DNA from 3 places in the Streptomyces sp. NPDC000941 genome. Region 2 is predicted to be linked to each of the others. Evidence: riboswitches for the same ligand, from Rfam matches in the RefSeq annotation. Region 2 holds a riboswitch; each other region holds the start of a gene.

Region 1 (9,996 bases), on a different contig from region 2:
GCGCTCGGCCTCGGCGACCAGATCGGCCCAGTATCGGGCGGCGAACAGGTCCCGGGGGCGGGCCACCGGCTCGCGCCAGGAGGCGGGGTGCCAGCCGGTGCCGTCGAGGGCGACGGCGAGGTGCAGCGGAGAAGAGGGTGCTGAGGACACGAGTGGGTGCCTTCCTGGAGGTCCGTACGACATCACCGGCCCGCATGTGAGGAGTGGCGGGCACGGCGGCGGGCGAGCGCGGCGGGAGGGGGTCCCCGGCCGGAGGCGGGGGGGGATGGGTCAGGCGCGACAGAGCGCGCCGGCCACGCGCCGCAGATCGATGTGCGGCCGGGAGTGGAGGCGGATACGGCGGCGCGGGTTCAGGGCGCGGGGACGGGGGTGGGGCAGGTGTCGCATGTGCCGCACCTCCGTCCGTCGCGCCGTACCGCGCACCTCATCGTGACTCATAACAGCCAAGCTCCGCGGCCTGTTCCCGGCGTGCGCAGGTGAAGGATGGTCGTCCGAGCCACAGAGACGGAGCGCTTCGCCCCGGCATGCGGCGCCTGGTGGCGGCGCCTCTCACCCGGTGAACTCCTTCGCGGACTTGCGCGGCGGCGTGCGGTGGAGGTCAGCTACACAGCGCGGTGGCGACGCGCATCAGATCGACAGCGCGCCGCTGGGTGAACCGCGAGGAAATCCGCATGTCGGCGACGCTATCCGCGCCCCCTTCGCACGTCAACAACGGCAGTCGGCCAACCCACTGTGCAACGACCGCTTGGCGCGCCCGCCATGCGCCCGTTACCCCGGCCGTCTGCTCGGATCCCGCCGAGCACGAGAGGCGGGCGAGTGGCCGCACCGCGGACAGTACACACCGTGGCACCGGGACCACTTGGTGATCGACACCGCGGGGCGTGACATCGCCCTCTGCGTCGCGGACCTCCGCAACGCCGTCGAAGGACTTCGCGCCGCGTCACGGTTGCGGCCCGCGCCGCGCGTGCATCGGAGCAGGCATCATCCCCGGCACCTCCTTCGCCGCCCCGCACGTGTCCGGCGCCGCGGCGACTGCCGCCCGCCGGATCTCACCGGCGGGCGGCAGCCCGGCGCGCGGGAGATCAGGGGTCGGTGGACAGGGGCGTCGGCCGGGGATTCGTCCAGGCCTCGGGGTCCTCGGCAAGGAGCAGGACCTCATCGGGCAACGTGGCGGTGGCCACGTCGGCCAGCGTGACCTCGCCCAGGATCTTACGGACATTGGCGCGTACCGCGACCCACAGCGGCAGCAGCGACTCCGCGGGACCGGTGTAGGAGAGCTGGGGTGGGCGCACGCCCCGCACCGACACCAGCGGCCCGTCGGCCACCCGGATCACGTCGGCGATGGCGATCTCGTCCGCCGGGCGGGCCAGCCGGTAGCCGCCGTTCCCACCGCGCCGGCTGGTCACCAGCCCGCCCCTGCGCAGATCGCCCAGGATGCCTTCCAGGAACTTGTGCGGAATGCCCTGCGCCGCCGCGATCGCCTCGGCCTTGAGCGAGGTGTCGTGTCCTGCCGCCGCAAGTTCCAACGCCGCACGCACCGCATAGTCCGCTCTCGCCGAGATCTGCATGCCGAGATTATCCGCCACTGTCGCGCCCACCCCGCCACCGGCTGCGCACGCCGTCAGGAGGGGATGGTGAACGGAGGGTGCGCACCATTGAGGAAGTAGTCCCCGACCTCGCGGAGTCTGTCGGCGACGGGCTCGCGCAGGGTGTGCGTCCGGGCGTTGCGCCAGAAGCGGTCGAATCCGTGCCGCAGAAAGGCGGCACGCGCGCCGATGACATCCAGGGCACGTGTGGTGATCTCCTGCGCGGCCCGGGCGGCGGCGGACTCGGCCACGCTCGCGAGTACGGCGATCTCCGCGCACTCGTCGTCGTCGAGGTCTTCGCCACGTGCGAAGCCACGTCCCAGCGCCTCGACCGCCTGGTCGGCGAGAGCGGACGCGGAACGTGCGGCAACGGTCAGTTCCCCGTACACGCTCAGCACGTACGGGTCCCGCGACGGACTGCCCGGCCAGGGCTGTTGCGAGGAGGGCTGCCAGGAAGAGTTCACCACCCTGCTGTACTCGCGGACTTCGGCAAGCAGCCCCTCGGCGACGCCGAGACAGAACTGCACGGAAACCAGGCGGGCGGTCGGTGCGGCCAAGCCGGCGAAGGGGGGCAGGGCGCCCTCGTCCGAGGAGACGGAGCCGAACACGTCGTCGGCCGCGACCGGTACGGAGTCGAACTCCACACTGCCGCCGGCCGCCAGGCGCTGCCCGAAGGTGTCCTCGTCGTCGACGTACACGACGCCGGGGTGGGCGGGATCGACGAGGACGGCCAGGGGATCACCGCTACCGGACCGAGTGGCACGGACGACCAGCCGATCGGCGATGCCGACTCCGGTGACACAACTCTGCCGCCCGTCCAGCACATAGCCGCGCGCGGTGGGGGTCAGTCCGGGAGTCGGTTCGCAGGAAACGAGACCGCCTCCCCACCACCACTGCCTCGCCGCGGACTCCTGCTCGACACGGGCGGCGAGGGCGGGACTGGCGAAGAACCGGGCGCTGGAGGACAGGAAGTAGTGGCAGCCGAGGAGGTAGCCGATCGCGCCGTCGGCCGCTGAGATCGTCCGGACGACCGCGTAGGCCGTACGCCAGTCCGCACCTCCCGCCTCTCCCGCGTCTCCCGCGCCGTGTCCGGCCGCCGCCGGCAAGGTGAGCAGCCCTGCCTCGCGCAGCCGCGCAGCCTCGTCGAGCGGTGCCTTCCCGGCCTGCTCACGGTCGACCGCGTCCGTGGCCAGGTCGTCCGCGATCTCCCGGGCTATGCGCAGCCAGTGGTCGTGTCCGGTTTCCGCGTCGATCGCCTCACCCACCGTCGTCACGCTCGCACCCGCCTCACGGAACAGCACGTGTCGCCAAAGCTCTTCTCCGCGTCAGGCATGTATGTGCGGCCCACCCGCCGTACGGTGACGAGGCGCTGCTGCGTAACGGACATGTAGAGCATGCTCACTCGCCCCGGCGGCCGGCGTCAACATTTCCCTACTAAATCGATAGGAAAACTGGAGAAAGCGCTGTGTCCTGGCTGATTTTCACCGGGCAGCGCGCTGCTGCCGCGAGGGGGCACGGCCCCTGTACATATGACTGACAAGAACCTGTCACACGCGGACCGGAATGCGGGTTCGCCCGACGCCCGTTCCGACTGGCATGACTATTGGCGTAACGCTCAACGCGTCCGACGCGCAGAACCAGGTCGATGCCACCGTGCTGCTGGCCCAGGAGGCCGCAGCCGCCGGTCTGCGGTCGGCTTGGTTCGGCCAGACCTTCGGCGCGGACTCACCCCAACTCGCGGCGATCGTCGGGCGGGCGGTGCCCGGACTGCATGTGGGCACCTCCGCGATCCCCGTCTTCGGTCGCCACCCGCTGCTCGTCTCCAGCCAGGCCCAGACCGCCCAGGCCGCGACACACGGCCGCTACCACCTCGGTCTGGCCCTGGGCACGAAACTGCTGACGGAGACCGGCTTCGGTCTGCCCTTCGAACGCCCCATCGCCCGTCTGCGGGAATTCCTCACCGCACTGCGGCAGTTGACGCAGAACGGCACGGCCGACTTCCACGGTGAGCTGCTCACCGCCACCACCCCGATCCCGGCGCGCGTACCGGGCGCCGAGAGCGGTGTCCCCTTGCTGGTCGCCGCGATGGGGCCGCAGGCGCTGCGGGCCAGCGGTGAGCTCGCGGACGGGATCCTGCCCTATCTGGCGGGGCCGCGCGCCTTGGCGGAACACATCGTTCCCGCCCTGACCGCCGCGGCCGAGGCCGCCGGCCGTCCCGCGCCCCGGATCGTGGCCCTGGTGCCCGGCGTGGTCACGGACGACGTGGACGCGGTGCGGGCGAAGGCCACCGAGAGCCTCGCGTTCTACGAACAGATCCCGTCCTACGCGCGGGTCATCGAACTCTCCGGCGGCCGACGGGCCGCCGACGTGGCCGTGATCGGGGACGAGAAGACAGTCGAAGCCGAGGTACGGCGCTACCGCGACGCCGGCGCCACCGAGGTCGTGTTCTCGGGCACCGAGATCGCGGGAGAAGCGGACCGCCGGCGCACCTGGGCACTCCTCGGCGAACTGGCCGGCTGAGAGCGACCGTCGGGCCGCCGGCCCGATGGATGTCCTGCACCTTGTGCGAGGCCGAGCCTCGCGGAACGAAGGAGAACGCATGACCACCGAGATCACCACGACGGACCTCCAGGCCTTCACCGAGAACTGGCTGGACTGGTACCGCGCCCAGGAGGCCCGGCTCGCCGACCCGCACGGGTTCCTGGCGATCACCGGCCTGCACTGGCTCGACGACCGGCCGCAGCGCTTCCCCGACGCGCCCGGCGCATGGCACACCGGTCGCGACGGGGTCGTCGTCACCCTCGACGCCGGCCAGGAACTGGTCGTCGACGGAACGCCGGTACGGGGCGAGCACCGCTTCGGCGTGCTTCCCGAGCGTGGCGGCATCGACGCGGTCTGGGGAGACGCCGTCATCGAGGTCGCCAGGCGCGGCGGCAACGACATCGTGCGCCCCCGGCACCCGGACGCGCCGCTGCGCACCGCCTTCACCGGAACACCCGCCTACGCCCCCGACCCGCGCTGGGTCGTGACGGGCCGATACCTCCCCTTCGGCACACCGCGGCCGACCACCGTGGGCGCCGCGGTGGAGGGCCTTGAGCATGTGTACGACGCGCCGGGCCGGATCGAGTTCGAACTGCACGGACGTCAGCTGTCCCTGACCGCCTTCCCCGGACGGGGCGCGGGCCGGCTGATGGCGCTGTTCACCGACGCGACGTCCGGGGTCACCACCTACGCCGCCAACCGGGTCCTGGCCCTCGAGCCGCCCGCCGCCGACGGCACGGTCGTCCTGGACTTCAACCGCGCCGCGAATCTGCCGTGCGCCTACACGGACCTGGCCACCTGCCCGCTGCCACCGGCCGAGAACCGGCTGTCGGTGGCGATCGAGGCAGGTCAGAAGACTCCCCGCGAGCGCGGCGGGTCCTGAGCCGGGCTGTCGGCCGACGGCATTGACGTACGGCGGGACCGCTCCGTACGATCACGAATGGCATTGAGCGTCAGCGTCAAGCCCTGGCTCGCTGACCGGCAACCCTCCCGCGCGGTGGGGTGCTCCAGGTGAAAGCCCGGCGGGATCACCGACGATCCCCGCAAGCGCGTGGCCCCGTGGGCGGGCCGGAGATGTGGAGGACCGGTATGCGGCACGGTGGTGACCTCAGTACCTCCTTCGCCGTCGCCACGGTGTTCTCCCGGCTCTCGCGTCGGCGCCACATCGACCTGAAGCGCGCGACCAGCTGTCTCTGTCAGGCCTGACGGCCCTTCCCGCCGCCGGTCGGAGTCCGGCCCCGGTGGTCGCCGCACTCGTTTCCGCCTGATCCCCGTTTCCCCCTGATCCCTGTCTGCACAGCGCTCCCCCGCCACCGGCGTCGCGCCGGCCGGGGCCGCACGCCCATGCGCGGCCGTGCCTCATACGGCACCCCATGCCTGGTGACACGAGTAGGAGAACCCCTCCGTGACAACACTTCCGGATTTCAGATCCTCCCGATGGGCGGCGCTGGCCGCCCTGGTGACCACCAGTGTGCTGCTGACCGCCTGCGGGTCGAGCGGCGACGGCTCCGGCTCCGGCAGCGGCCGGGCGAAGTCCGGCGGCACTCTGACCTTCGCGGTGGGTTCGGACGCCGGCTGCGTGGATCCGCAGCAGGTTGCCAGCAACGACACCATCTACTCGGTGCGCCAGATCGTGGACTCCCTGACGGACCAGGACCCCAAAACCGGCAAGATCGTGCCGTGGCTGGCCAAGAGCTGGGACATCAGCTCCGACACGACGACGTTCACCTTCCATCTGAGGTCGGGTGTCACCTTCAGCGACGGGTCGAAGCTGACTGCGCAGGTGGTCAAGGACAACTTCGACGCGGTGCCGAAGCTCGGCGCCCTGGGGACCCTGGCCGAGGGCTACCTGAGTGGCGTCAAGAGCACCACCGTGGTCGACCCGCTCACCGTCAAGGTGGCCTTCAAGGAGCCCAACGCCCAGTTTCTGCAGGCCACTTCCACGCATTCGCTGGGCATCGAGTCGTCGGCGAGCGTGCGGAAGACACCGCAGCAGAAGTGCAGTGACGGGGTGGTCGGATCCGGGCCCTTCGTGCTGAAGCAGTACGCGCAGAACCAGTCGATCACCCTGGCCAAGCGCGGCGGGTACGCATGGGGTTCCTCGCGGTGGCGCAAGAAGGGCGAGGCGTATCTGGACAAGCTGGTGTTCAAGGTCGTACCGGAAGCGGGCGTGCGGGCCGGCAGTCTCCAGTCCGGCCAGGTGGCCGCGATCAGCAGCGTGGGCAGGGCCAACGAGGCGACGCTCAAGGGCGGCCAGGTCACTCTCCAGCGACGGGCCAACCCCGGCATCGTGTTCGGTCTCGGGCTCAACAGCTCGCGGCCGGCGCTGAAGGACGCGAGGGTGCGCCAGGCGATCCTGTCGGCCATCGACCGGCGGCAGATCGCCGACACCGTGTTCCCCACCGGCACCAAGGCGGCGACCAGCGTCCTCGCACACACCACGCCCGACTACACCAACCTCGCCCCTGACCTGGCCTTCGACGCGGCCAAGGCGAAGTCCCTGCTGGACGAGGCAGGCTGGAACACCGGCAGCGACGGCATCCGCACGAAGAACGGCAAGAAACTGAGCCTGACCATCGACTGGATCCCCAACTCGGCAACCAACCAGCCTGCTCTGGAACTGCTTCAGCAGCAGCTCAAGGCCGTGGGCGTGGCCGTGACCCTCAAGCAGCTCCAGGTCACTCAGCTGGCGCCGACGCTGCAGTCGGGCGGCTACGACGCGGCTTGGGGGAACATCACCCGTGCCGATCCGGACATCCTGCGCAGTTCCTTCTCCACCGAGCTGGCCAATTTCTACCGTGTGCCGGCGGGCAGCCTGGATGCGGCGCTGTCCGCGCAGGCCGCCACCACGGACCCGGTCAAGCGCGAGCAACTGGTGGGCCGGGCCCAGCAGTTGATCGTACGGAGTGCCTACTACGCACCGGTGGTGGAGCTCCAGACCCAGCTGGGCGTATCGAAGAAGGTGCACGACCTGAACTTCGACGCCTCCAGCCGGATCCAGCTGCACGACACCTGGATCGGCTAACCCGTGCGCCGCTATGTGATCAAACGGCTCGCCCAGGCGGCCGGAGTGCTGTGGGCGGCCTACACGGTCTCGTTCCTGGTGCTGGACTATCTGCCGGGCGACCCGGTCACGGCGATGGCCAGTGCCGGAATGGACTCGGGGCAGGTCGATCCGGAGCAGATCGCCGCCCTGCGGCACGAGTACGGCTTCGACAAGCCGGTGCTGGTGCAGTACGCCGAGTACCTCGGCCGGGCGGTGCGCGGGGACTTCGGCGACTCGGTCGCCACCGGCCGGCCGGTCGCCGGGGCGCTGGCCGACGCGCTGCCGCAGACCCTCCAGCTGACCGGCGCGGCCCTGCTGCTCGCGGTGCTCCTCGGTGGCGGTCTGGCGGTGGTGGCGACGTACACCTCTCGGCGCTGGCTGCGACAGCTGCTGCTGTCGCTGCCGCCGCTGGGAGTGTCCGTTCCCACGTTCTGGGTGGGGCTGCTGCTCGTCGAGACGTTCTCCTTCCGGCTGCACTGGTTTCCGGCGTTCGGCAACGACGGCCTTCGGGGGCTGGTGCTACCGGCCCTGACGCTGGCGGTCCCGACCGGCGCGCAGATCGCCCAGGTGCTCGCCAAGAGCCTGCTCACCGCGCTGGACCAGGCGTATGTGGAGACCGCGCGGGCCAAGGGCGCCGGCCGGTGGCGGGTCCATCTAGGGCACGCGCTGCGCAACGCGTCCCTGCCGGCGCTGACGGTCGTCGGCCTGCTGGTGGGGCAGCTGATCGCCGGTTCGGTGGTGGTCGAGACCGTGTTCTCCCGTGACGGCCTCGGCCGCGTGACCGCGGCGGCGGTCACGGCCCAGGACATCCCGCTGGTCCAAGGGGTGGTGGTGTTCGGGGCACTGATCTTCGTGACGACGAACCTGGTCATCGACCTGGTCTATCCGCTGCTGGACCCGCGGATCGTGGTGGCCTCGGGCAGAAGGGCGGGCATCGCATGAGCCAGAGCCTTGACGAATTCCCGGCCAACCCGGCCAACCCGGCCAACCCGGCCGAGGCCGCCCCCGGCCTCGCCCGGCCGGCCGACCCGGGCCCCGCTCCCGGACCGGGGCATCGCATCGACGTACGGCGGGGCTTGCGATTCCTGGTGCGCCGCCCCGGTCTGCTGTTGTCGGTCGCCGTCCTCGTGCTGGTGGTGCTGGCCTCGTTCTGGCCGGACCTGTTCACCTCGCAGGATCCGCTGAAGGGGGTGCCGTCGCAGAACTTCCGCGGCCCGAGCGGCACCCACTGGTTCGGCACCGACGAGCTGGGACGCGATGTGTTCTCCCGCGTGGTGCACGGCGCCCAGTTGTCCCTGAAGGCCACGCTGATCGCGGTGCTGGTCGCGTTCGTGGTCGGCGGTCTGCTCGGCGTGGTCGCCGGGTTCGTGGGCCGCTGGGTGGACGACGTGCTGATGCGCTTCGTCGACGTACTGCTGTCCATCCCCGCGCTGTTCCTGTCCCTGGCCCTCGTCACCGCGCTCGGGTACGGGACGGTGAAGGTGGCGGTCGCGGTCGGCATCGCCAGTGTCGCCGCGTTCGCCCGAGTGGCGCGCGCGGAGGTGCTCCGGGTGCGTCAGGCGGTGTTCGTCGAGGCGTCGCGCTCGTGCGGGGCCCGCTGGTACTCGGTGCTGGGCCGGCATGTGCTGCCCAATGCCGCGGGCCCGGTGATCGTCCTGGCCACCCTCGACTTCGGCTCCTCCATCCTGGCCGTGTCGGCGTTGAGCTTCCTCGGCTACGGGGCGCCCCCGCCAGCCCCGGAGTGGGGCACGTTGATCTCCGACGGCCGCAACTACCTCGCCAACGCCTGGTGGCTGACCGCGCTGCCCGGACTGGCCATCGCCGCGACCGTGCTGGCCACCAACCGCATCGCACGGGCGCTGGACGGCGAATGGTCCAGGCAGCGATGACCGGCACCACCACGACCCCACCCGGAGCGGACGAGAACGTGACGCACACACCACAACCCCTGCTGGAGATACGCGGCCTGTCGGTTTCGTACCGCACCCGGGGCGGTACGGTCTCGGCCGTCCGGGGCGTGGACCTCGATGTATGGCCAGGACAGGTGACGGCGGTGGTCGGCGAGTCGGGCTCCGGCAAGAGCACGACCGCGCACGCGATCACCCGGCTCCTGCCGGGGAACGGCGGCATCGACGCGGGCACGGTCCGCTTCGGCCGGCGCGACCTGGCCACGCTGTCGGAGGTGGAGCTGCGCACCGTACGCGGGGCGCGGATCGGGCTGGTCCCCCAGGACCCGACGGTCTCGCTCAACCCGGTCAAGCGGGTCGGCGAACAGGTCGCCGAAGTCCTGCGCATCCACGGTCTGGCGACCCGTCGCTCGGCCCCCGCCGAGGCGATCGCCGTCCTGGACCGGGCCGGGCTGCCCGACGCGGCCGTCCGGGCCCGGCAGTACCCGCACGAACTGTCCGGCGGAATGCGGCAACGCGCCCTGATCGCCATCGCCATCGCCGCGAAGCCCGAGCTGATCATCGCGGACGAGCCGACCAGCGCGCTCGACGTCACCGTGCAGCGGGTCATCCTCGACCACCTCCAGCGCCTCACCGAGGAGTCGGGCACGGCGGTCCTGCTCGTGACCCACGACCTCGGGGTCGCCGCCGACCGGGCGCAGCGCCTGGTGGTCATGTCGCAGGGCAAGGTCGTCGAGGCGGGCCCCACCCGCGACATCCTGGCCGACCCGCGGGACGAGTACACCCGGCACCTGCTGGCCAGCGCCCCGAGCCTGACCACCACCCGTCCCCGCGCGGCTGTCCCCGCGCCGAAGACGGACACGGCGCCCCTGGTCGAAGCACGCAACCTGGTCAAGGAGTTCAGGCTGCCCCGCAC
Region 2 (9,996 bases):
CTGGACGTGGAGCCGGAGTTGGGGCCGGATCCGCACTGGGTGTGCGGCAAGACGGCGGTGGCGGTGGCACGGGTGGGGGCGCTCGGGACCGTATGACGGACGGGCGCTCGGGACCGCATGACGGGCGGGCGGACGGGCGGACGGGCACGGTGGAGCCGACAGGGCGGGGCCTCTTGACGGGCCCCGAGCGCTGAAAATATCTTTCACGCGTGAGTAGCAAGCTGAAGGAAATTTTCACCGTGCCCGAAGCCACTCCGCCCGCACCCGCCGCCCTCGCGGCCAAGGTCCGCACCCTCGCGCCCACCATGACCCGCTCGATGCAGCGCGTCGCCGAGGCCGTGGCGGGGGATCCGGCCGGTTGCGCCGCGCTCACCGTCACCGGGCTCGCCGAGCGCACCGGCACCAGCGAGGCCACCGTCGTCCGCACCTCGCGGCTGCTCGGCTACCCCGGCTACCGCGATCTGCGCCTCGCGCTCGCCGCGCTCGCCGCGCAGCAGGCGGCCGGCCGCGCCCCGGCCGTCACGGCGGACATCGCCGTGGACGACCCCATCGCCGACGTCGTCACCAAGCTCGCCCAGGAAGAGCAGCAGTGCCTGGCCGACACCGCCGCCGGTCTTGACACCAGCCAGCTCGAAGCGGCCGTCGCCGCGCTCGCCACCGCCCGCCGGATCGATGTCTACGGCGTCGGCGCCTCCAGCCTGGTCGGCCAGGACCTGGTCCAGAAGCTGCTGCGCATCGGGCTGATAGCGCATGCCCACGCCGACCCGCACCTCGCGGTCACCAACGCCGTGCAGCTGCACTCCGGCGACGTCGCGCTCGCGATCACCCATTCGGGCCGTACCACCGACGTCATCGAGCCCCTGCGCGTCGCCTTCGAGCACGGAGCCACCACCGTCGCGATCACCGGCCGCCCCGACGGTGAGGTCGCGCAGTACGCGGATTTCGTGCTCACCACGTCCACCGCCCGCGAGAGCGAGCTGCGCCCGGCCGCGATGTCCAGCCGCACCAGTCAACTTCTCGTCGTGGATTGCCTCTTCATAGGTGTGGCGCAGCGTACGTACGAGGCGGCCGCGCCCGCGCTGGCGGCCTCGTACGAAGCGCTCGCCCACCGGCATGACCCCCGGCCCGGCCTTCGCTGACCGAGCGTCGAGCATCGAGCGTCGACCGAGTCGGGACACCCCCGTAACGGCGGGGCCCCATACCGGCGGCCCCGTCACCACCCCCGTACCGGAAAGAGCCGCTTCGTCATGACTTCCGCCGCTGAACAGGAACAGCTGCGCGCCCAGCTGGACACGCTCACCACCGAGGCGTTCCGCCCCGAGCTCGCCGAGATCGACCGGCTGGAGACCATCGAGATCGCCCGCATCATGAACGGCGAGGACGCGGCCGTGCCCGCGGCCGTCGCCAGCCAGCTCCCGCGGATCGCCGCCGCGATCGACGACATCGCCGAGCGCATGGCCCGCGGCGGCCGGCTGATCTACGCGGGCGCGGGCACCGCCGGGCGGCTCGGCGTGCTCGACGCCAGCGAGTGCCCGCCCACCTTCAATACGGACCCGGACCGGGTCGTCGGGCTGATCGCGGGCGGCCCCGCCGCCATGGTGACCTCCATCGAGGGCGCCGAGGACAGCAAGGAGCTGGCCGCGGCCGACCTCGACGCGCTGGGCGTCGGCGCCGACGACACCGTCGTCGGCATCTCCGCCTCCGGCCGCACCCCGTACGCGGTCGGCGCGGTCGAGCACGCGCGCAGGCGTGGGGCGCTCAGCGTCGGGCTGTCGTGCAACGCGGGCTCGGCGCTCGCGGCGGCGGCCGAGCACGGTATCGAGGTCGTGGTCGGTCCTGAGCTGCTGACCGGCTCCACCCGGCTGAAGGCGGGCACGGCCCAGAAGCTCGTGCTCAACATGGTGTCGACCATCACCATGATCCGGCTGGGCAAGACCTACGGAAACCTGATGGTCGATGTGCGCGCCTCGAACGAGAAGCTGCGCGCGCGTTCGCGCCGTATCGTCGCCCTGGCCACCGGCGCCCCCGACCCGCAGATCGAGGCCGCGCTGGCCGCCGGCGACGGGGAGACCAAGCACGCCATCCTGGCCATCCTCGGCAAGGTCGACGCCCCGACCGCCGCCCGGCTGCTGAGCGAGTCGGACGGCCATCTGCGGGCGGCCCTGGAGGCCGCGCAGGCTTAAAAGCCTCATTCAGCAACGCCGTCGGGGCGGCACCCTGGGAGAGGGTGCCGCCCCGACTTACCCGATACTTCGGGCAGAGACAGCCGATCGACGTCAAGTCGTCGATCAGAAGTCCATGTCACCGCCCGGCATACCGCCCGGAGCGCCCGCCGCGGCGGCCTTCTCCGGCTTGTCGGCGATGACGGCCTCGGTGGTCAGGAACAGCGCGGCGATCGACGCGGCGTTCTGCAGCGCGGAGCGCGTGACCTTGGCCGGGTCGATGATGCCCTCGGCGATCAGGTCGACGTACTCGCCGGTCGCGGCGTTCAGACCGTGGCCAGGGGTCAGGTTGCGCACCTTCTCCACCACGACGCCGCCCTCGAGGCCGGCGTTGACCGCGATCTGCTTCAGCGGGGCCTCGAGCGCCAGGCGCACGGCCTGGGCGCCGGTGGCCTCGTCGCCGTCCAGCTCCAGCTTGTCGAAGACCGAGACGGTCTGCAGCAGGGCCACGCCACCACCGGCGACGATGCCCTCCTCGACGGCGGCCTTGGCGTTGCGCACCGCGTCCTCGATGCGGTGCTTGCGCTCCTTGAGCTCGACCTCGGTGGCGGCACCGGCCTTGATGACGGCCACGCCGCCGGCCAGCTTCGCCAGGCGCTCCTGGAGCTTCTCGCGGTCGTAGTCCGAGTCCGAGGACTCGATCTCGGCGCGGATCTGGTTGACGCGGCCCTGCACCTGGTCGGTGTCGCCGGCGCCGTCCACGATGGTGGTCTCGTCCTTGGTGACGGTCACCTTGCGGGCACGGCCCAGCAGGTCGACGCCCGCGTTCTCCAGCTTGAGGCCGACCTCCTCGGAGATGACGGTGCCACCGGTGAGGATGGCGATGTCGCCGAGCATGGCCTTGCGGCGGTCACCGAAGCCCGGGGCCTTGACGGCCACGGACTTGAAGGTGCCACGGATCTTGTTGACGACCAGGGTCGCCAGGGCCTCGCCCTCGATGTCCTCGGCGATGATCAGCAGCGGCTTGCCCGACTGCATGACCTTCTCCAGCAGCGGAAGGAGGTCCTTCACGCTGGTGATCTTCGAGTTGACGATCAGGATGTACGGGTCGTCGAGCGACGCCTCCATACGCTCCATGTCGGTGGCGAAGTACGGGGAGATGTAGCCCTTGTCGAAGCGCATGCCCTCGGTGAGCTCGAGCTCGAGCCCGAAGGTCTGCGACTCCTCGACGGTGATGACGCCTTCCTTGCCGACCTTGTCCATCGCCTCGGCGATGAGCTCGCCGATCTGGGTGTCGGCGGCGGAGATGGAGGCGGTGGAGGCGATCTGCTCCTTGGTCTCCACGTCCTTGGCCTGCTCGAGCAGCTGGGCGGAGACGGCCTCGACGGCCTTCTCGATGCCGCGCTTGAGGGCCATCGGGTTGGCGCCCGCGGCAACGTTCCGCAGGCCCTCCTTGACCAGCGCCTGGGCGAGGACGGTCGCGGTCGTCGTGCCGTCACCGGCGACGTCGTCCGTCTTCTTCGCGACCTCCTTGACCAGCTCGGCGCCGATCTTCTCGTACGGGTCCTCGAGCTCGATCTCCTTGGCGATGGACACACCATCGTTGGTGATCGTGGGGGCGCCCCACTTCTTCTCGAGGACGACGTTGCGGCCCTTGGGGCCGAGGGTGACCTTGACGGCGTCGGCGAGCTGGTTCATCCCGCGCTCGAGGCCGCGCCGAGCCTCCTCGTCGAACGCGATGATCTTGGCCATGTGAAGTGGTCCTCCCAAGACGGGGTGGATTGCTCCGGACCGCGCCTGGCGCCCGCGACGGACGGTCTGTCTGCCGTGCGGTTCCTTGCCCCGCACGGTCCGACGGACCTCACCGACCCGATCCTTCTGTCACTCTCACTCTCAGAGTGCTAACGCCAATGATTAGCACTCGACCCCTTAGAGTGCAAGCGCCCAAAGGGCTACGGGAGAGGACATGCTGGTCACAGGGTTGGGACAAGCTGGTCGCGGTGATCGTCTGCGGTCACGTCAAAGGGCCCGCCACCCCTGGGGGTACGGGCCCTTTAAACAGTCCAGTCAGCTGCCTCGCGTCGGCGCGCTTCAGCCAACAGCCACGCGGACCATGTCCGCCTGCGGCCCCTTCTGACCCTGCGAGATCTCGAACTCGACCCGCTGGCCTTCCTCGAGGGTGCGGTAGCCGTCCATCTGGATCGCGCTGTAGTGGACGAACACGTCCGCACCACCGTCGACCGCGATGAAGCCGTACCCCTTCTCCGCGTTGAACCACTTGACGGTGCCCTGAGCCATTCCTAACTCCCCTATTGCTGGCCCTTGCGCAGGACCGCACTCCGCGGACCCGGGTCAGACCTCACCCCCCGAGTCGAGGGGGGTGTGCGCCGGAACGCGTCGACCGCCGCTGAATGTATCTGTCCAACTGCCCTGTGCAACAGGTCAATCGGACGAGAATTCTGGCGACGGCTGAACGGTAATAAGTGGCAAATTCCCGCGAATTCAGGGCAAGCCGGGTCGGACATAAGGGATTAACCCGGCAATTCGCGCGCACACTTCACGCACAAGTTGACGAGTTCTCATATGCGGTCGACGCGGCGCCGACGCTAGGGGATCCCCTCAACTGTATCGCGGTTCAAGACACGGAATCGCCCCGTCCGTTTCTATCAGGACGGGGCGATTCCGTTTAACTCGGGGTCACGGATTCCGTTTAAGCCGTGGTCGCGGATTCCGTTTAAGCCGTGGTCACGGCGGGGTCACGGCGGGTCCGACCGGCTCAGCAGCCGCCCGCGACCGCCGGAATGATCGAGACACCGGCGCCGTCCGGGGTCGCCGTCTCCAGGCCCTCCGCGAAGCGCACATCGTCGTCGTTGACGTAGACATTCACGAAACGGCGCAGCTTGCCGGTGTCGTCCAGAACGCGGGCCGCGATGCCCTGGTGGTTGCGGTCCAGGTCCGTCAGGACCTCGGCAAGGGTCGTCCCCTCGGCGCTGACCTCGGCCTGCCCGCCGGTGTAGGTGCGGAGGATGGTCGGGATCCGGACATTGACGCTCATGCGGGTTTCACCTTCTGTGGGAAGTGCTGCGGGAAGCGAGGGCGAATTCGAGGGGCGAATTCAAGCCAGCTGATCTCAGCCGAGCTATGCGCCGAGCCGATTCAGCCCAGACCGGCCTCGCGGAACGCGTCGAGACTCGGGCGGATCACCGCCGTGGGCCCAGTCGTCGGGGCGACCGCGTCAAGCGTCTTGAGGCCGTCTCCGGTGTTGAGCACGACGGTGGTGAGGGTGGGGTCAAGCACCCCGTTCTCGAGCAGCTTCTTCGCCACACCCAGGGTCACCCCGCCCGCGGTCTCCGCGAAGATCCCCTCCGTACGGGCCAGCAGCTTGATCGCGTCGACGACCTGCTCGTCGTTCACGTCCTCCACCGCCCCGCCCGTACGGCGCGCGATGTCCAGCACATACGGCCCGTCCGCCGGGTTGCCGATGGCCAGCGACTTGGCGATGGTGTTCGGCTTCTGCGGCCGCACCACGTCATGGCCGGCCTTGAAGGCGGTGGAGACCGGGGAGCAGCCCTCGGCCTGGGCGCCGAAGATCTTGTACGGCTTGTCCTCGACGAGGCCGAGCGCGATGAGCTCCTTCAGCCCCTTGTCGATCTTTGTGAGCTGCGAGCCGGACGCGATCGGGATGACCAGCTGGTCCGGCAGCCGCCAGCCGAGCTGTTCGCAGATCTCGTACGCGAGGGTCTTGGACCCCTCCGCGTAGTACGGGCGCAGGTTGACGTTGACAAAGCCCCAGCCCTCGCCCGCCGGGTCGCCGATCAGCTCGCTGCAGAAGCGGTTGACGTCGTCGTACGTGCCCTCGATGGCGACCAGGTCGCCGCCGTAGATGGCGGCCATGACGACCTTGCCCTGCTCCAGGTCGTGCGGGATGAAGGTGCAGGAGCGCAGGCCGGCGCGGGCGGCCGCGGCGCCGACCGCGCCCGCGAGGTTGCCGGTGGAGGAGCAGGAGAGGGTGGTGAAGCCGAAGGCGCGGGCGGCCTCGACGGCCTGGGCGACCACGCGGTCCTTGAAGGAGTGCGTCGGGTTCCCGGAGTCGTCCTTGATGTGCAGCTCGCCGGTCACCCCCAGCTCGCGGGCCAGGTTGTCGGCCTTCACCAGCTTGGTGAAGCCGGGGTTGATGTTGGGCTTGTCGGCCACGTCGGCCGGGACGGGCAGCAGCGGGGCGTAGCGCCAGATGTTGTTCGGCCCGGCCTCGATCCGCTTGCGCAGCCCTTCGGGGTCGCCGGTCGGCAGGTCGTACGCGACTTCGAGCGGCCCGAAACACTCCACACAGGCGAAAATGGGGCCGAGGGGGAAACGCTCCCCGCACTCGCGACAGGACAGTGCGACGGCGGGGCCGAGCGAGACGGAGGAACCAGCGGAACCGGCAGAACCAGCGGAACCAGCGGAATCAGCGGATCCAGTAGAGCTTTCGACAGCTTGCACAGCCATGGAGGCGAGGCCCTTTCTCCTCATCTTCCTCACGGCGCATCTCGCCGCGAGCCGGAATTGGCACCTTCCCTAGCCGGGCCCCGCTTCGTATGACGCATCAGCGACGAATCAGGACTGGCTGGAGGGTTGCCGGGGCTTCAACGGGCCGTTCCCTCTGCCCCTCTGGATGAGCGGTATGACGCCGGCCGAACCGGCGTGTTTATCGCACGGGACCCCCGACATACAGCGGTCACGTGCGCTGTTCAAGACTGTAACCGAAGGCCCGGATGGTTGAGATAGTCGTCCGAAGCGCGAGATGGGTCACAGCTGACGCGCGCGATCCACAAGAGGGAGGCATGGCCGTGCTGGAAGAGGTGGAGCGCTGGCTGAAGGAGCGGTCCTGGTCCGCCGACGACCGTCCACTGACGCGCCTGCTCGCCGCCAAGCGCGCCACGGGCCGGACGGTGAGCGTCGTCCTGCCCGCCCTCAACGAGGAGGCGACGGTCGGCGAGATCGCCGCGGCCATCCGCCGCGAGCTGATGGGCGAGGCCGCGCCCCTGGTCGACGAGCTGGTGGTGGTGGACTCCGGGTCCACCGACCGCACCGCCGAGGTCGCCGCGGCGGCCGGGGCGAGGGTGGTGCACCGGGACTCCCTGCTGCCCGAGCTGCCGGCGTTGCCGGGCAAGGGCGAGGTGCTGTGGCGGTCGCTGCTGGCGACCAGCGGCGACATCATCTGCTTCATAGACGCCGACCTGCGCGAATTCGATGCCCGCTTCGTCTCCGGGATCGTCGGCCCGCTGCTGACCGACCCGGACGTACAGCTGGTCAAGGGCATGTACGACCGGCCGCTCGGCAAGGCGGTTGGCCAAGGCGGACGGGTCACCGAGCTGGTCGCCCGGCCGCTGCTCAATCTGCACTGGCCGCTGCTGGCCGGTTTCGTACAGCCGCTCGGCGGCGAGTACGCGGCGCGCCGCTCGCTGCTTGAGCGGCTGCCGTTCCCCGTCGGATACGGGGTGGAACTCGCCATTCTCATCGACTCGCTGCACACGGTCGGGCTCGACGCGCTCGCCCAGGTCGACCTCGGCGTGCGCAAACACCGCCACCAGGACCCGCAGGCGCTCGGCCGGATGGCGGCCACGATCTACCGCACGGCCCAGCTGCGGCTGGCCCGCGGGCATCTGGTGCGGCCGCGGCTGACCCAGTTCGACCGGGGCGACGCCGGGTCCGGGTTTGTGGCGCGGACCAGCGATGTGGACACGGAGGAGCGGCCGCCGATGATCGAGATCCCGGAGTACGCGGAGCGGCGGGCGGCGTGAGGGGGGAAGAAACCGCACGCACGTTTGCGCGACGCGTGGGGTGGCTAGGTACGCGACATGGCCTCTGAGCACAGTGCTGCACAGGTCCTCGTCGCGTCCAACCGCGGCCCGGTCTCCTACACCCTGCGGGAGGACGGTTCGCTCGACGCCAAGCGCGGCGGCGGCGGGCTGGTCTCCGGTCTCAGTGCCATCGGGCCGGACGCCGGGGCCGTATGGGTCTGCGCGGCGCTGGGCGATGGCGACCGCGAGGCGGCCGGGCGGGCCGGGGCCGGGCATCTGGACGCGGGCGACACGGGCGGGCAGCTGGTGCGGATGCTCGACATCGCGCCGGAGGTCTTCGACGCCGCGTACAACGGCATCGCGAACTCGGTGCTGTGGTTCGTCCACCACCTGCTCTACCAGACGCCGCTCGAACCGGTGTTCGGCGTGGAGTTCCGCGCCCAGTGGGACGCCTACGAAACGTACAACGCGGCCTTCGCGGACGCCCTCGCCCAGGAGGCCGCCGACGGCGCGGCCGTGCTGATCCAGGACTACCACCTGGCGCTGGTGCCAGGGCTGCTCCGCGAGCGGCGGCCCGACCTGCGGATCGGCCACTTCTCGCACACCCCCTGGGCGCCCCCGGACTACTACCGGCTGCTGCCGGACGACGTGGCGGCGGGCGTGCTGCGCGGCATCCTCGGCGGTGACCGCGCCGCGTTCCTCACCGAGCGCTGGGCCCTGGCCTTCGCCGACTGCGCCGCGGCCGTGCTCGGCGCGGAGGTGGTGCGGGACGGCGCGCGGCTGTCCGTGCGCCTCGACGGGCGCGAGACCCGGCTGGGCGTGCACGGCCTCGGCGCGGACGCGGACTTCCTGCTCCAGCGGTCCCGGGCCGCGGACGTCGACGAGCGGCTGACGGCCCTGCGCGCGCAGATCGGCCCCGGGCGCAGAACCGTCGTCCGGGTGGACCGCACCGAGCTGTCCAAGAACATCGTCCGCGGGCTGCTGGCCTACCGGCGGCTGCTGGAGACCCGCCCCGAATGGCGGGAGCGCGTGGTGCACATCGCCTTCGCCTACCCCTCCCGCCAGGACCTGGCCGTCTACCGCGACTACACCGAGCAGGTGCGGCGGGTCGCCGACGGGATCAACGCCGAGTACGGCACGGAGGGCTGGCAGCCGGTCGCCCTCCATGTGAAGGACGACTTCGCGCGGTCGCTCGCCGCCTACCGGCTGGCGGACGTGGCCCTGGTCAACCCGATCCGGGACGGCATGAACCTGGTCGCCAAGGAGGTGCCGGTCGTCTCCGAGCGCGGCTGCGCGCTGGTGCTGTCGCGGGAGGCCGGGGCGTACGCGGAGCTGGGCGAGGCCGCGCTGGTGGTCAACCCGTACGACATCGAGGCGACGGCGCGGGCGCTGCACGAGGCGCTGTCGATGGGGGACGGCGAGCGGGCGGAGCGTACGAAGCGGCTGGTGGCCGCGGCGACCGCGCTGCCGCCCGCGCAGTGGTTCCTCGCGCAGCTGCGGGAGCTGACGGAGACCTGACGCCGGGGGTTCGGTGAGGTCTGCCGCCCGCGGCCCGGAAAGGTCTGCCGCCCGCGGCTCACGCAGGGCTCCTCAGGGCTCCTCAGTGCCCGATCGCCCGGGCCAGGGAAGTCAGCAGGTCCACGACCCCGGCGGGGCCGTCGACCACCAGGTCGGCGCGCTGGGCCAGCTCGGTGACCTCGGTGCTGCCGCTGCACACCAGCACCCCGGGCACCCCCTGCGACCTGAGCCGTTCCACCGCCGCGAACGCGGCCAGGTCCCCCAGGTCGTCGCCCGCGTACAGCACCGCCGTGGCCCCGGTCTCCCGTACGTACTCGGTGAGGGCGACGCCCTTGTCCATGCCCGGCGGGCGCAGTTCGAGCACCAGGCGGCCGGGCTCGACGATCAGCCCGTGCCGCTCGGCGAGGTGGCGCAGCGGTTCGCGCAGCGCCTCGAAGGCACCCTGCGGATCGGCGGCGCGGCGGGTGTGGACGGCGACGGCGCGCCCCTTCTCCTCCACGGTGGCGCCCACGGTGGCGCCGCCCGCGCCGCCG
Region 3 (9,996 bases), on a different contig from region 2:
GAGACCCGCTGCGCCTCCTCGCCCGCGGCCTCGACCAGCTTGACCCAGCCGACCGGCCGCAGCACGAAGGCCAGCGCAGCAACGTCCTCCGGATCGGCGGCGGCCGGCGGCGAACCGCCCTCGACGGCCTCGGCGAGCTCCTGCTGCGTCTCCCGCAGCCGCCCCGCGATCCGCTGCCGGAAGACCGGATCGGACTCCACGGCGGCGGCCATCGCATTGCCCGCGAACTTCGCCCGGCGGGTCGGGGTGAAGCGGGCGTACTGCCGCAGCTGGGCGGGCAGCTCGGTGACCGTCAGCCCTCCGAAGGCATCCGCCACCAGGGCCACGACCCGGCGCCTGACCCCCTCCGGCAGGGGGCGGTCGAGCGCCTCGGCGGCGCCCTCGGCGTCACCGGCCGACGCGGGGTCGCCCGTCCGCTCCACCACCTGTCATCGCTCCGTTCTCAGGCGCTCGCGCTCGCACCCGGACGGTCGACCAGCTCGATCTGGTCGACCGCGTTGCACCAGCGGCAGCGCACCGACTCAATGGTCTCACTGACCACCTCGCGTTCCTCGATCCTCGGCTCCCCGCCCAGGTCGAGATGGACGTACTCGACAGCCTTCGTCGAACGCGTCACATCGAACCGGGTCAGGTTGCCGCACAGAGTGCAGCGCCAGCGAGTCTCGGCTGTCGGCAGGGGCACGGCCATTGGGTCATCGTCCTCACTGTCTTGGTCGCCTTGCTTCCACTGTGGCACTTGGCGTGCTGTAACCCTACGGCCTGAGCCCTGCCCCGCGCCGGGGCCGGTGCGCTCCCCGGTCCCACCCGTGCGGCGGCGAGGCACTCTGGGCAGGTTGCGCCCGGTACGCGATGATCTGCCCATGATCGAGACGTCGGAGGGGCCCGGCCGCCGCCCCCTGATGACTTACGCCCTCATCGCGTCCTGCTGCCTGATCTTCGCCTTCGGACCGGCCTCCGGTCTCAACCCCGGCTACGGCACGGGAGGCGAGCTGCTGCGGGCCCAGACGGACTACTTCGAACGGTGGGGGGTGGTGCCCAGCGCGCTGTGGAGCGGCGCGCCCGCCGAACCGCTGACCCCGCTCACCGCGCTGTTCGTCCACGGCAACTGGCTGCACCTGCTCGGCAACATGCTGTTTCTCTACGTCTTCGGAGCCATGGCCGAGGAGCGCATGGGGCGGCTCCAGTTCGCGCTCTTCTACCTCGCCACCGGCTATCTGGCGCTGCTCGGCTACGCCGCGGCGCACGCCGACTCCAGCCAGACCCTGGTCGGCGCCTCCGGGTCCATCTCCGGGGTCCTGGGCGCCTTTCTGTGGCTGTTCCCCCGGGCCCGGGTGACCAGTCTCTTCCCGTTTCTGTTCTTCCTGCCGCTGCGCTTCCCCGCCTGGGTGGTGCTGATCTTCTGGTTCGCGCTGCAGTGGCTGGCCGCCCGCGCGGCCGACGACCGCCCCGGCGTCGCCTACCTCGCCCACCTCGTGGGGTTCAGCCTCGGGTTCCTCTACGCGTGGGCCCGCTTCGGGCGGACGACTAGAGTGAGCAGGGCAGTCAGGTCCAGCGAGGGAGAAAGCCAGCCGTGATCACTTCGATCGTGCTCATCAAGACCAGCGTGGACCAGATCCCCGAGATCGCCGAGCAGATCGCCGCGCTCGACGGTGTGAGCGAGGTCTACTCGGTCACCGGAGCGCACGATCTGATCGCGATGGTGCGGGTGGCCCGGCACGACGACCTCGCGGACGTCATCCCGGGCCGGATCAGCAAGGTGCCGGGCGTGGCCTCCACCGAGACCCATATCGCCTTCCGCACCTACTCCCAGCACGACCTCGAGGCCGCCTTCGCGATCGGCCTCGACGGCTGAGCCCCCTCGCGGGACGTCATCCGCGGTCCGGGACGCAGCGCCCGTCCTCGGTGCGGTAGCTCCACTTCGCACCGTCCCGGACCAGTTCCTTCACCGCGCCGACGAACCGCTCGACGTGCTCGTCCGGGGTTCCCGCGCCGAAGCTGACCCGGATCGCGTTCAGCGACCGCTCCCCCGGCGCGGCCTCCGGGGCCCCGCACTCGCCCGCCTCCCCGGGCTCGCCGCCCAGCAGCGTGCGCACCAGCGGATGCGCGCAGAACAGGCCGTCGCGTACGCCGATGCCGTACTCCGCGGAGAGCGCGGCCGCGAAATGCGAGCTGTTCCAGCCCTCCACGACGAACGAGATGACGCCCACCCGGGGCGCGTCATCCCCGAACAGCGACAACACCCGCACCTCGGGCACCTCCGCCAGCCCCGCGCGGACCTTGCCGATCAGCTCCCGCTCCCGCGCCACCAGGGACTCGAACCCGGCCTCGGTCAGCGCCTTGCAGGCCGAGGCGATCGCGTACGCCCCGATGACATTCGGCGAACCGGCCTCGTGCCGGGCCTCGGTGGTGTGCCACTCCACATCCACCCCACCGTCATCCTGACGGGCCACCTTGCGGCTGGCGCCGCCGCCCGCCAGATACGGCCGGGCCTCCCGCAGCCAGTCCGCCCGCCCCGCCAGCACCCCGGCCCCGAAGGGCGCGTACAGCTTGTGCCCGGAGAACGCGACCCAGTCGACGTCCAAGGCCGCGATGTCCACCGGGTGATGCGGGGCCAGCTGCGCGGCGTCCAGCACGATCCGGGCGCCGTACGCATGGGCCACCTCCGCCAGTTCCCGCACCGGCCACAGCTCACCGGTCACATTCGAAGCACCGGTCACACACACCAGCGCGGCACCTGTGTTTGCCTCCGCCCGCCAGTCGGCCAGCGCCCGCTCCAGCGTCTCGACTGCCTGCCGCGGGGAGCGCGGCGCGCTCAGATAGCCGACCTCGACGCCTTCCCGCTGCTGCCACGGCAGCAGTGAGGCGTGGTGCTCCGTCTCGAACACGAACACCCGGGTGCCCTGCGGGAGGGCGGCGGCGAGGAGGTTGAGCGAGTCGGTGGTGGCGCGGGTGAAGATCACCTGATCGTCGGGGCGGCAGCCCAGGAAGGCGGCGACATCCCTGCGGCTGTTCTCGAACAGATCGGTGGAGAGCTGCGAGAGATACCCGGCCCCGCGGTGCACGCTGCCGTAGTACGGGGCGTAGGCCGCGATGTCGTCCCACACCCGCTGTAGGGCGGGAGCGCTGGCGGCGTAGTCCAGCGCGGCGTAGCTGACCTCGCCGCCGGTCACGAGCGGGACGAGGACATCGCGGCCGAGGACGGGCAGCGGGGAAGTGGTGGTGGTGGAGGTGCAAGCGGTGTCGGAGGCAGCGGCGGTCGCGGACATGGCGAAGTCTCCCGGGAAGACGAAGAGGTGAATGCGTCACGCGCACGCAGGCGGCAGCCCGCCGCAGGGCACGTGGAAAGGAAACTCACCGCACGGACGAGAACCGTGCGAAATGAGGAGAACCAAAGAAAAGCGGGCCGACGGCCCTAGCGCATTCGCTGCATCACGGAAGAACTCCCTCGACAACCAGGACCCCTGGGTTCCGCGAGGGGTCCGCGCTTGCCGCAGACCTCGTTGCCTGCGACCCGGTCATCACCCGGGGCACCCCGCCACGGACGGAGGGTTGCCGGACAGCGGGCCGGGGCCGTAGTCGCTGTCACTCGTGACCTGCGCAGGAGTATGCCATGCCCCACCACGAACCGAGACCCCTGTCCGCGATACGGACAGGGGTCTCGTGGGGCGTCTCGAGAATCGGGGCTACGCGTTCGTGGCCAGTACCCAGCGTTCCAGGGAGGCCCGGGCCGCGCCCGAGTCGATGGATTCGGCTGCCTTCTCCATGCCCGCCGCGATGCGCTCCGCGAGGGGCTTGCCGCCCGGGCCGCCCTCCAGGGCGACCAGGGCGGCCGCCGAGTTGAGCAGTACCGCGTCGCGGACCGGGCCGCGTTCCCCGGCCAGGAGGCGACGGGCGACGTCCGCGTTGTACGAGGGGTCGGCGCCGCGCAGGGCGTCCACCGGGACCAGGCCGATGCCGACGTCGCGCGGGTCGAAGGTCTCCTGGCGTACGGTGCCGCCCTCGACCACCCATACCTGGGAGGTCGAGGTGACGGTCAGCTCGTCGAGGCCGTCGTCGCCGCGGACGACCAGCGCGGAGGTGCCGCGCTCGGCGAGCACACCGGCCATGATGGGCGCCATCCGGGCGTCCGCGACCCCGGTGGCCTGGGCGCGTACTCGGGCCGGGTTGGTGAGCGGGCCGAGGAAGTTGAAGATGGTGGCGATGCCGAGTTCGCTGCGCGCGGTGCCGACATGGCGCAGCGAGGGGTGGAACTTCACCGCGAAGCAGAAGGTGATGCCGGCTTCTTCCGCGACCTCGGCCACCCGCCTCGGGCTCAGGTCCAGGTTGACGCCGAGCTTGGCGAGGACGTCGGAGGAGCCGCTGGCGGAGGACGCGGCGCGGTTGCCGTGCTTGACGACCTTCGCTCCGGTGCCCGCCACCACGAGGGCCGACATGGTGGAGATGTTGACGGTCTTGGCCCGGTCGCCTCCGGTGCCGACGATGTCGACCGTCTCCCCGGGCACCTCGATCACGTTCGCATGCTCGTACATCGTGCGGACCAGACCGGACACCTCCGCCACGGTCGCGCCCTTGGCGCGCAGCGCGACCGCGAAGCCGGCGATCTGTGCGTCGCTGGCCTCGCCGCGCATGATCCGGTCCATGACCCAGGCGGTGTCGTCGGCGGTGAGGTCGTGGCCGAGCAGCAGCGAGTCGAGTACGTCCGGCCAGGTGCGGGCCGTCGCGCGGTTGTCGCCTCCGGCTGGGGTCACAACGTCCATGGTCCGCTCCTGGATCTCGGCTGGGCAGGGATGGGTCCGCGCAGTTCCGTGCAGTTCAGCTGTGCAGCGGCTGGCCCCTGGCAAGCCTATCGAGGCGGGCGGGGCACGCGGTCCCGTGCCCGGGTCCCGGACAGCCGAACAAAGCCAAGGGCCCCGGACCGGACCGTGTGGTCCGGGCCGGGGCCCTGGTGTGTGGCGTACAGCTGAGGTGTTCGCTCAGAGATCAGTGGTGGCCGTGGCCGCTGGTGATCTCCTTGTACTCCTCGGCGGTCGGCTTGGGGATCACGTTGTCCTCGCCGTAGTAGCCCTTGGACAGCTTGGCCCGGAGCTTCTGCGAACCCTTTATCTTCCGGCGGACACCGTTCTCGTCCACCGCGGGGCCGACCTCGTACGGCTCGGGCTGGTCATGCTGGGTGAGCTTGTGCAGGTCCTCCTGCGACAGCGGCTGGTGCACCTCGACGAACTCGCCGTGCGGCAGCCGCTTGATGATGCCGGTCTCGCGGCCGTGCAGCACCTTGTCCTTGTCGCGCCGCTGCAGACCCAGGCAGATCCGCTTGGTGACGATGAAGGCCAGCACCGGTCCGGCGAAGAAGCCGATCCGGACGAACCAGGTGATCGAGTTGATCGACAGATGGAAGCTGGTGGCCCACAGGTCGTTTCCACCACCGACCAGCATCACCAGGTACGCGGTCAGCCAGGCGACACCGAAGGCGGTACGGGTCGGGGCGTTGCGCGGGCGGTCCAGGATGTGGTGCTCGCGCTTGTCGCCGGTGATCCAGGACTCGATGAAGGGGTAGACCCCGATCGCGAACAGGACCAGCGGGAAGAGCACGATCGGGATGAACACGCCCAGGACGAGCGTATGGCCCCAGGCGTTGATCTCCCAGCCGGGCATCACTCGGACCAGACCCTCGGCGAAGCCCATGTACCAGTCGGGCTGGGCGCCGGTGGACACCTGGTCAGGACGGTACGGTCCGATGGCCCAGATCGGGTTGATCGTGGCGACCGCGGAGAGGATCGCGATCACACCGAAGACCAGGAAGAAGAACCCGCCCGCCTTGGCCATGTAGACCGGCAGCAGAGGCATGCCGACGACGTTCTTCTCGGTCTTGCCGGGGCCCGGGTACTGCGTGTGCTTGTGGTAGAAGACCAGGATCAGGTGCGCCACCAGCAGGCCGAGCATGATGCCCGGCAGCAGCAGGACGTGGACCGGGTAGAGCCTGGGGATCAGGTCCATCCCGGGGAACTCTCCGCCGAACACGAACATCGAGATGTAGGTGCCGACGACCGGGATCGACAGGAACACGCCCTCGATGAACCGCAGACCGGTGCCGGAGAGCAGGTCGTCGGGGAGCGAGTAGCCGGTGAAGCCGGTCAGCATGCCGAGGAAGAACAGCAGGAAGCCGAACAGCCAGTTGATCTCGCGCGGCTTGCGGAACGCGCCGGTGAAGAAGACGCGCATCATGTGCACGAGCATCGCGGAGAGGAAGACCAGCGCGGCCCAGTGGTGGATCTGCCGGATCAGCAGACCGCCACGCACCTCGAAGCTGATGTCGAGCGTCGAGGCGAACGCCTCGGACATCCGCACGCCCTGCATCGGGACGTACGGGCCGTGGTACACGACCTCTTCCATGCTGGGGTGGAAGAACAGCGTCAGATACACACCCGTGAGGATGATGATGATGAAGCTGTAGAGCGCGACCTCACCCAGCATGAAGGACCAGTGGTCCGGGAAGATCTTGCGCATATTGGCCTTGGCGAGGCTGTAGATGCCCAGCCGGCCGTCCGCCCAGTCGGCGACGCGCTCGCCCGCGGGGGCCTTGCGGCCTCGCGCTTGCGTTTCAGTTGCAGTACTCATCCGCGCTCCCAGAATGCAGGACCGACGGGCTCCGCGAAGTCGCCCTTGGCTTCCAGGTAACCGTCCTTGTTGACGCCGATCCGCAGCTGCGGCAGGGCGTGCCCGGCCGGACCGAAGATCACGCGGCCACCGTCGGAGAGGTCGAACGTCGACTGGTGGCACGGGCACAGGACGTGGTGCGTCTGCTGCTCGTACAGGTTGATCGGGCAGCCGACGTGGGTGCAGATCTTCGAGAACGCGACGATGCCGTCGTGCGACCAGTCCAGCTCGCGCTTGTCCTTGATGTTCTCCGGCTGCAGCCGGACCAGCATCAGGGCCGCCTTGGCGATCTGTGTCTGGAAGTCGTGGTCCGACTCGTGCATGCCCTCGGGCATGGCGAAGGCGAGCGAGCCGACCACGATGTCCTCGGGACGCAGCGCCCCACCGGTGTTGTAGTTCATCAGGCGCTTGCCCTTGGCCCACTTGGTGTGCCGGAGCTTGTCCTGCGGCAGCGGGCCGAGGTCGCGCAGCAGCACCAGGCCGGCCAGCGGCACCAGGGTCAGCGCGCCGAACAGGGTGTTCCGGGCCAGCTTCCGGCGGCCGAAGCCGGACTCGGCGGCGCCTGCCGCGAAGTCCTCCAGGACCTTCGCCTTGACCTCGGGCGCGGCCTCGATCGGGTGACGCTCGTCGGCGACCTCCACATCGGACATCAGGGTGCGGGCCCAGTGGACCGCGCCCGCGCCGATGGTGAACAGCGCGATGCCGAGGGTCAGGCCGAGCGAGAAGTTCAGCGCGCTGATGTGGCCGAGCGGGAAGACATAGATGATCTTGTCGACCGGGAAGGCCACATACGAGGCGATGAAGGCGACCGTCGCCACCATCGAGACCGTGAACAGCAGCGCGATCGTGCGCTCGGAGCGCCTCGCGGCGCGCTCGTCGATGTCCTGCTGACGGTGCTCGTGCGGGGGCAGACCCGGGTCGGCGAACGGATTGCCGGCCGCCTCTACCTCGCCGCCCCCTTCCTGCTCGTGTGGCAGGTTTTCGTCTGGTTGTGAAATGTCGTGGCTACTCATGACTTCTTGGCCTTTGCGGTCCGGGCGGCGACCCAGATGGTCAGGACGATCATGGCACCCATACCGAAGACCCAGCCGAACAGACCCTCACTGACCGGGCCCAGGCCGCCGATCTCCATACCGCCGGGCGTCTCGCTCTTGTCGCTGTTGACCGTGTCCAGGTAGGCGATGATGGCCTTCTTCTTCTCCTCCGGCATCACGGTGTCCGGGAAGGAGGGCATGTTCTGCGGGCCCGTCTGCATGGCCTCGTAGAGGTGCTTGGGGGACACGCCCTCGAGGGACGGCGCGTACTTGCCGTTGGTCAGGGCGCCGCCCTTACCGACGAAGTTGTGGCACTGCGCGCAGTTGGTCCGGAAGAGCTCACCGCCCTCGGCGATGTCCGCGCCCGCCGGGTTGTACTGCTCCTTGGTCGGCGTCACCGGGCCGGGGCCGAGCGAGGCGATGTACGCGGACAGCTGCTCGATCTGGGCGTTCGAGTAGATGTTCTTCTTCTTCGGCACCTGGGCGCCGGGCTGCTGCGCGGGCATACGGCCGGTGCTGACCTGGAAGTCCACGGCGGCGGAGCCGACGCCGACCAGGCTCGGACCGTCGGTCGTACCCTGACCGCCGGTGCCGTGGCAGGTGGCACAGCCGACGGCGTAGAGCTTCTTGCCCTCCTCGATGGCGAGGGACTGGGCGGAGCTGTCATCGGCCTTCGCCTCGCTCGGCGAAAACGCGGCGTACAGCCCCCCAGTGACCGCCAGCGCGAAGAGTAGGACGACGAGCGCAGCCAGCGGATGGCGCCGTCGTGCGGAGAGCTTTTTCACGGATTACCCCGGTGTCAGGATCTTCTGCGTCGATGCTTTGAGGACGTGGTGCCGGTGCGGCGACCGGATTTACTTGATCATGTAGATCGTGGCGAAGAGGCCGATCCAGACGACGTCGACGAAGTGCCAGTAGTAAGACACCACGATGGCCGCCGTCGCCTGCTGGTGAGTGAACCTCTTGGCCGCGTACGTCCTGCCCAGGACCAGCAGGAAGGCGATGAGACCGCCTGTCACATGCATGCCGTGGAAGCCGGTGGTCAGATAGAACACCGAGCCGTACGGGTCGGACGAGAGCGACAGGCCCTCGTGCTTGACCAGTTCGGTGTATTCGAAGATCTGTCCGCCGACGAAGATCGCGCCCATGATGAAGGTGATCACGAACCAGGCACGCAGCTTCTTCACATCACCGCGCTCGGCAGCAAAGACACCGAGCTGGCAGGTGAGAGAGGAGAGCACCAGGATCGTGGTGTTGGTCGCGGAGAACGGGAAGTTCAGCGCGGACGCCATTTCCTTCCAGTGCTCTGCGCCGGTCACCGATCGCAGGGTGAAGTACATCGCGAAGAGGGCCGCGAAGAACATCAGCTCGGAACTCAGCCAGATGATGGTTCCGACGCTGGTGAGGTTCGGCCGGTTGACCGACGGGTGCGCGTGCCCGGTATCTACTGCTGTTGCTGTCGCCACGACCGACATTATGTCGGTCGCTTATCCAGCCCTCACCTCCGGGGGTACCGTTCGGAGTGTCAAGGGCATCGATGCTGCTCGTACGGCCCGTTGCGAGCGGGGATCCGGCAGTTGCCGAGCACTTGCCGGCCGGTCCCCCGAAGGAAGGACGGGGTTGCACGCCCCCTCCTCCCCAGAGCTCTACCGGAGTAGCATCCGCGCCAGAAGTCCAACCACGTAACGCGGAGGAACGATGCAGCCGACCGCCACGGTGCTGGTCTACAGCGATGACGCGGGCACCCGCCAGCAGGTCCGGCTCGCGGCCGGGCGGCGGCCCGCCCCCGACGTCCCGCCCGTGGAGTTCGTGGAGTGCGCGACCCTCCCCGCCGTCCTCTCGGCGCTGGAGGACGGCGGTATCGACGTCTGCGTACTGGACGGCGAGGCGGTGCCCGCGGGCGGTATGGGGGTCTGCCGGCAGATCAAGGATGAGATCTTCCGCTGCCCTCCGGTTCTGCTGCTCATCGGCCGCCCGCAGGACGCCTGGCTGGCCACGTGGAGCCGTGCCGAGGCCGCGGTCACCCATCCGGTGGACCCGGTGGCCTTCGCGGACGCGCTGGCGGGGCTGTTGCGCCAGAAGCTCGCCGTGGACGCCTGACGCGTCAGCCTCTTGCACCGGGGCTCCTCCTACACCTGCGGCCGCAGCCTGGCCGACTCGGCCGTGGTGCCGCCGTCGGCCCGTGCGGAGGCCACGGCGCTGCCCGCGCGCCACTTGTCCCAGGCCATGTTCCAGTCGCCGAATCCGTTGTCGAACGTCGTCATCATCGCGCCGTGGCTGTTCACGACCTTGACGATGTCGCCGAGGC

Evidence for each region. Region 2 has a riboswitch for S-adenosylmethionine ahead of thrC (threonine synthase). Riboswitches for the same ligand answer to the same signal wherever they lie in the genome.
Region 1: another riboswitch for S-adenosylmethionine. It lies ahead of ACWDSL_RS13180 (ABC transporter substrate-binding protein); the one in region 2 lies ahead of thrC (threonine synthase).
Region 3: another riboswitch for S-adenosylmethionine. It lies ahead of ACWDSL_RS43555 (aminotransferase class V-fold PLP-dependent enzyme); the one in region 2 lies ahead of thrC (threonine synthase).

Annotation. Positions count from the first base shown of each region.
Region 1 covers NZ_JBSFMM010000032.1:9,975-19,970, forward strand. Annotated here, with positions in the region: gene ACWDSL_RS13145 (LLM class flavin-dependent oxidoreductase) at 1-150, opposite strand, end outside; gene ACWDSL_RS13150 (putative leader peptide) at 271-438, opposite strand; gene ACWDSL_RS13155 (putative leader peptide) at 599-673, opposite strand; gene ACWDSL_RS13160 (RrF2 family transcriptional regulator) at 1,083-1,568, opposite strand; gene ACWDSL_RS13165 (acyl-CoA dehydrogenase family protein) at 1,622-2,860, opposite strand; gene ACWDSL_RS13170 (LLM class F420-dependent oxidoreductase) at 3,183-4,106, shown strand; gene ACWDSL_RS13175 (DUF1684 domain-containing protein) at 4,186-5,010, shown strand; SAM riboswitch class IV at 5,070-5,183, shown strand; gene ACWDSL_RS13180 (ABC transporter substrate-binding protein) at 5,533-7,152, shown strand; gene ACWDSL_RS13185 (ABC transporter permease) at 7,156-8,115, shown strand; gene ACWDSL_RS13190 (ABC transporter permease) at 8,112-9,062, shown strand; gene ACWDSL_RS13195 (dipeptide ABC transporter ATP-binding protein) at 9,059-9,996, shown strand, end outside.
Region 2 covers NZ_JBSFMM010000164.1:15,428-25,423, forward strand. Annotated here, with positions in the region: gene ACWDSL_RS37645 (hypothetical protein) at 1-96, shown strand, start outside; gene ACWDSL_RS37650 (MurR/RpiR family transcriptional regulator) at 210-1,139, shown strand; gene murQ (N-acetylmuramic acid 6-phosphate etherase) at 1,248-2,183, shown strand; gene groL (chaperonin GroEL) at 2,289-3,914, opposite strand; gene ACWDSL_RS37665 (cold-shock protein) at 4,254-4,460, opposite strand; gene ACWDSL_RS37670 (MoaD/ThiS family protein) at 4,939-5,217, opposite strand; gene thrC (threonine synthase) at 5,319-6,650, opposite strand; SAM riboswitch class I at 6,668-6,823, opposite strand; gene ACWDSL_RS37680 (glucosyl-3-phosphoglycerate synthase) at 6,992-7,945, shown strand; gene ACWDSL_RS37685 (alpha,alpha-trehalose-phosphate synthase (UDP-forming)) at 8,003-9,463, shown strand; gene otsB (trehalose-phosphatase) at 9,546-9,996, opposite strand, start outside.
Region 3 covers NZ_JBSFMM010000223.1:2,120-12,115, reverse strand. Annotated here, with positions in the region: gene ACWDSL_RS43575 (NYN domain-containing protein) at 1-425, opposite strand, end outside; gene ACWDSL_RS43570 (hypothetical protein) at 443-688, opposite strand; gene ACWDSL_RS43565 (rhomboid family intramembrane serine protease) at 861-1,574, shown strand; gene ACWDSL_RS43560 (Lrp/AsnC ligand binding domain-containing protein) at 1,571-1,852, shown strand; gene ACWDSL_RS43555 (aminotransferase class V-fold PLP-dependent enzyme) at 1,869-3,266, opposite strand; SAM riboswitch class IV at 3,477-3,594, opposite strand; gene trpD (anthranilate phosphoribosyltransferase) at 3,684-4,757, opposite strand; gene qcrB (cytochrome bc1 complex cytochrome b subunit) at 4,981-6,615, opposite strand; gene qcrA (cytochrome bc1 complex Rieske iron-sulfur subunit) at 6,612-7,667, opposite strand; gene qcrC (cytochrome bc1 complex diheme cytochrome c subunit) at 7,664-8,473, opposite strand; gene ctaE (aa3-type cytochrome oxidase subunit III) at 8,543-9,163, opposite strand; gene ACWDSL_RS43525 (DNA-binding transcriptional response regulator) at 9,387-9,788, shown strand; gene ACWDSL_RS43520 (Ig-like domain-containing protein) at 9,818-9,996, opposite strand, start outside.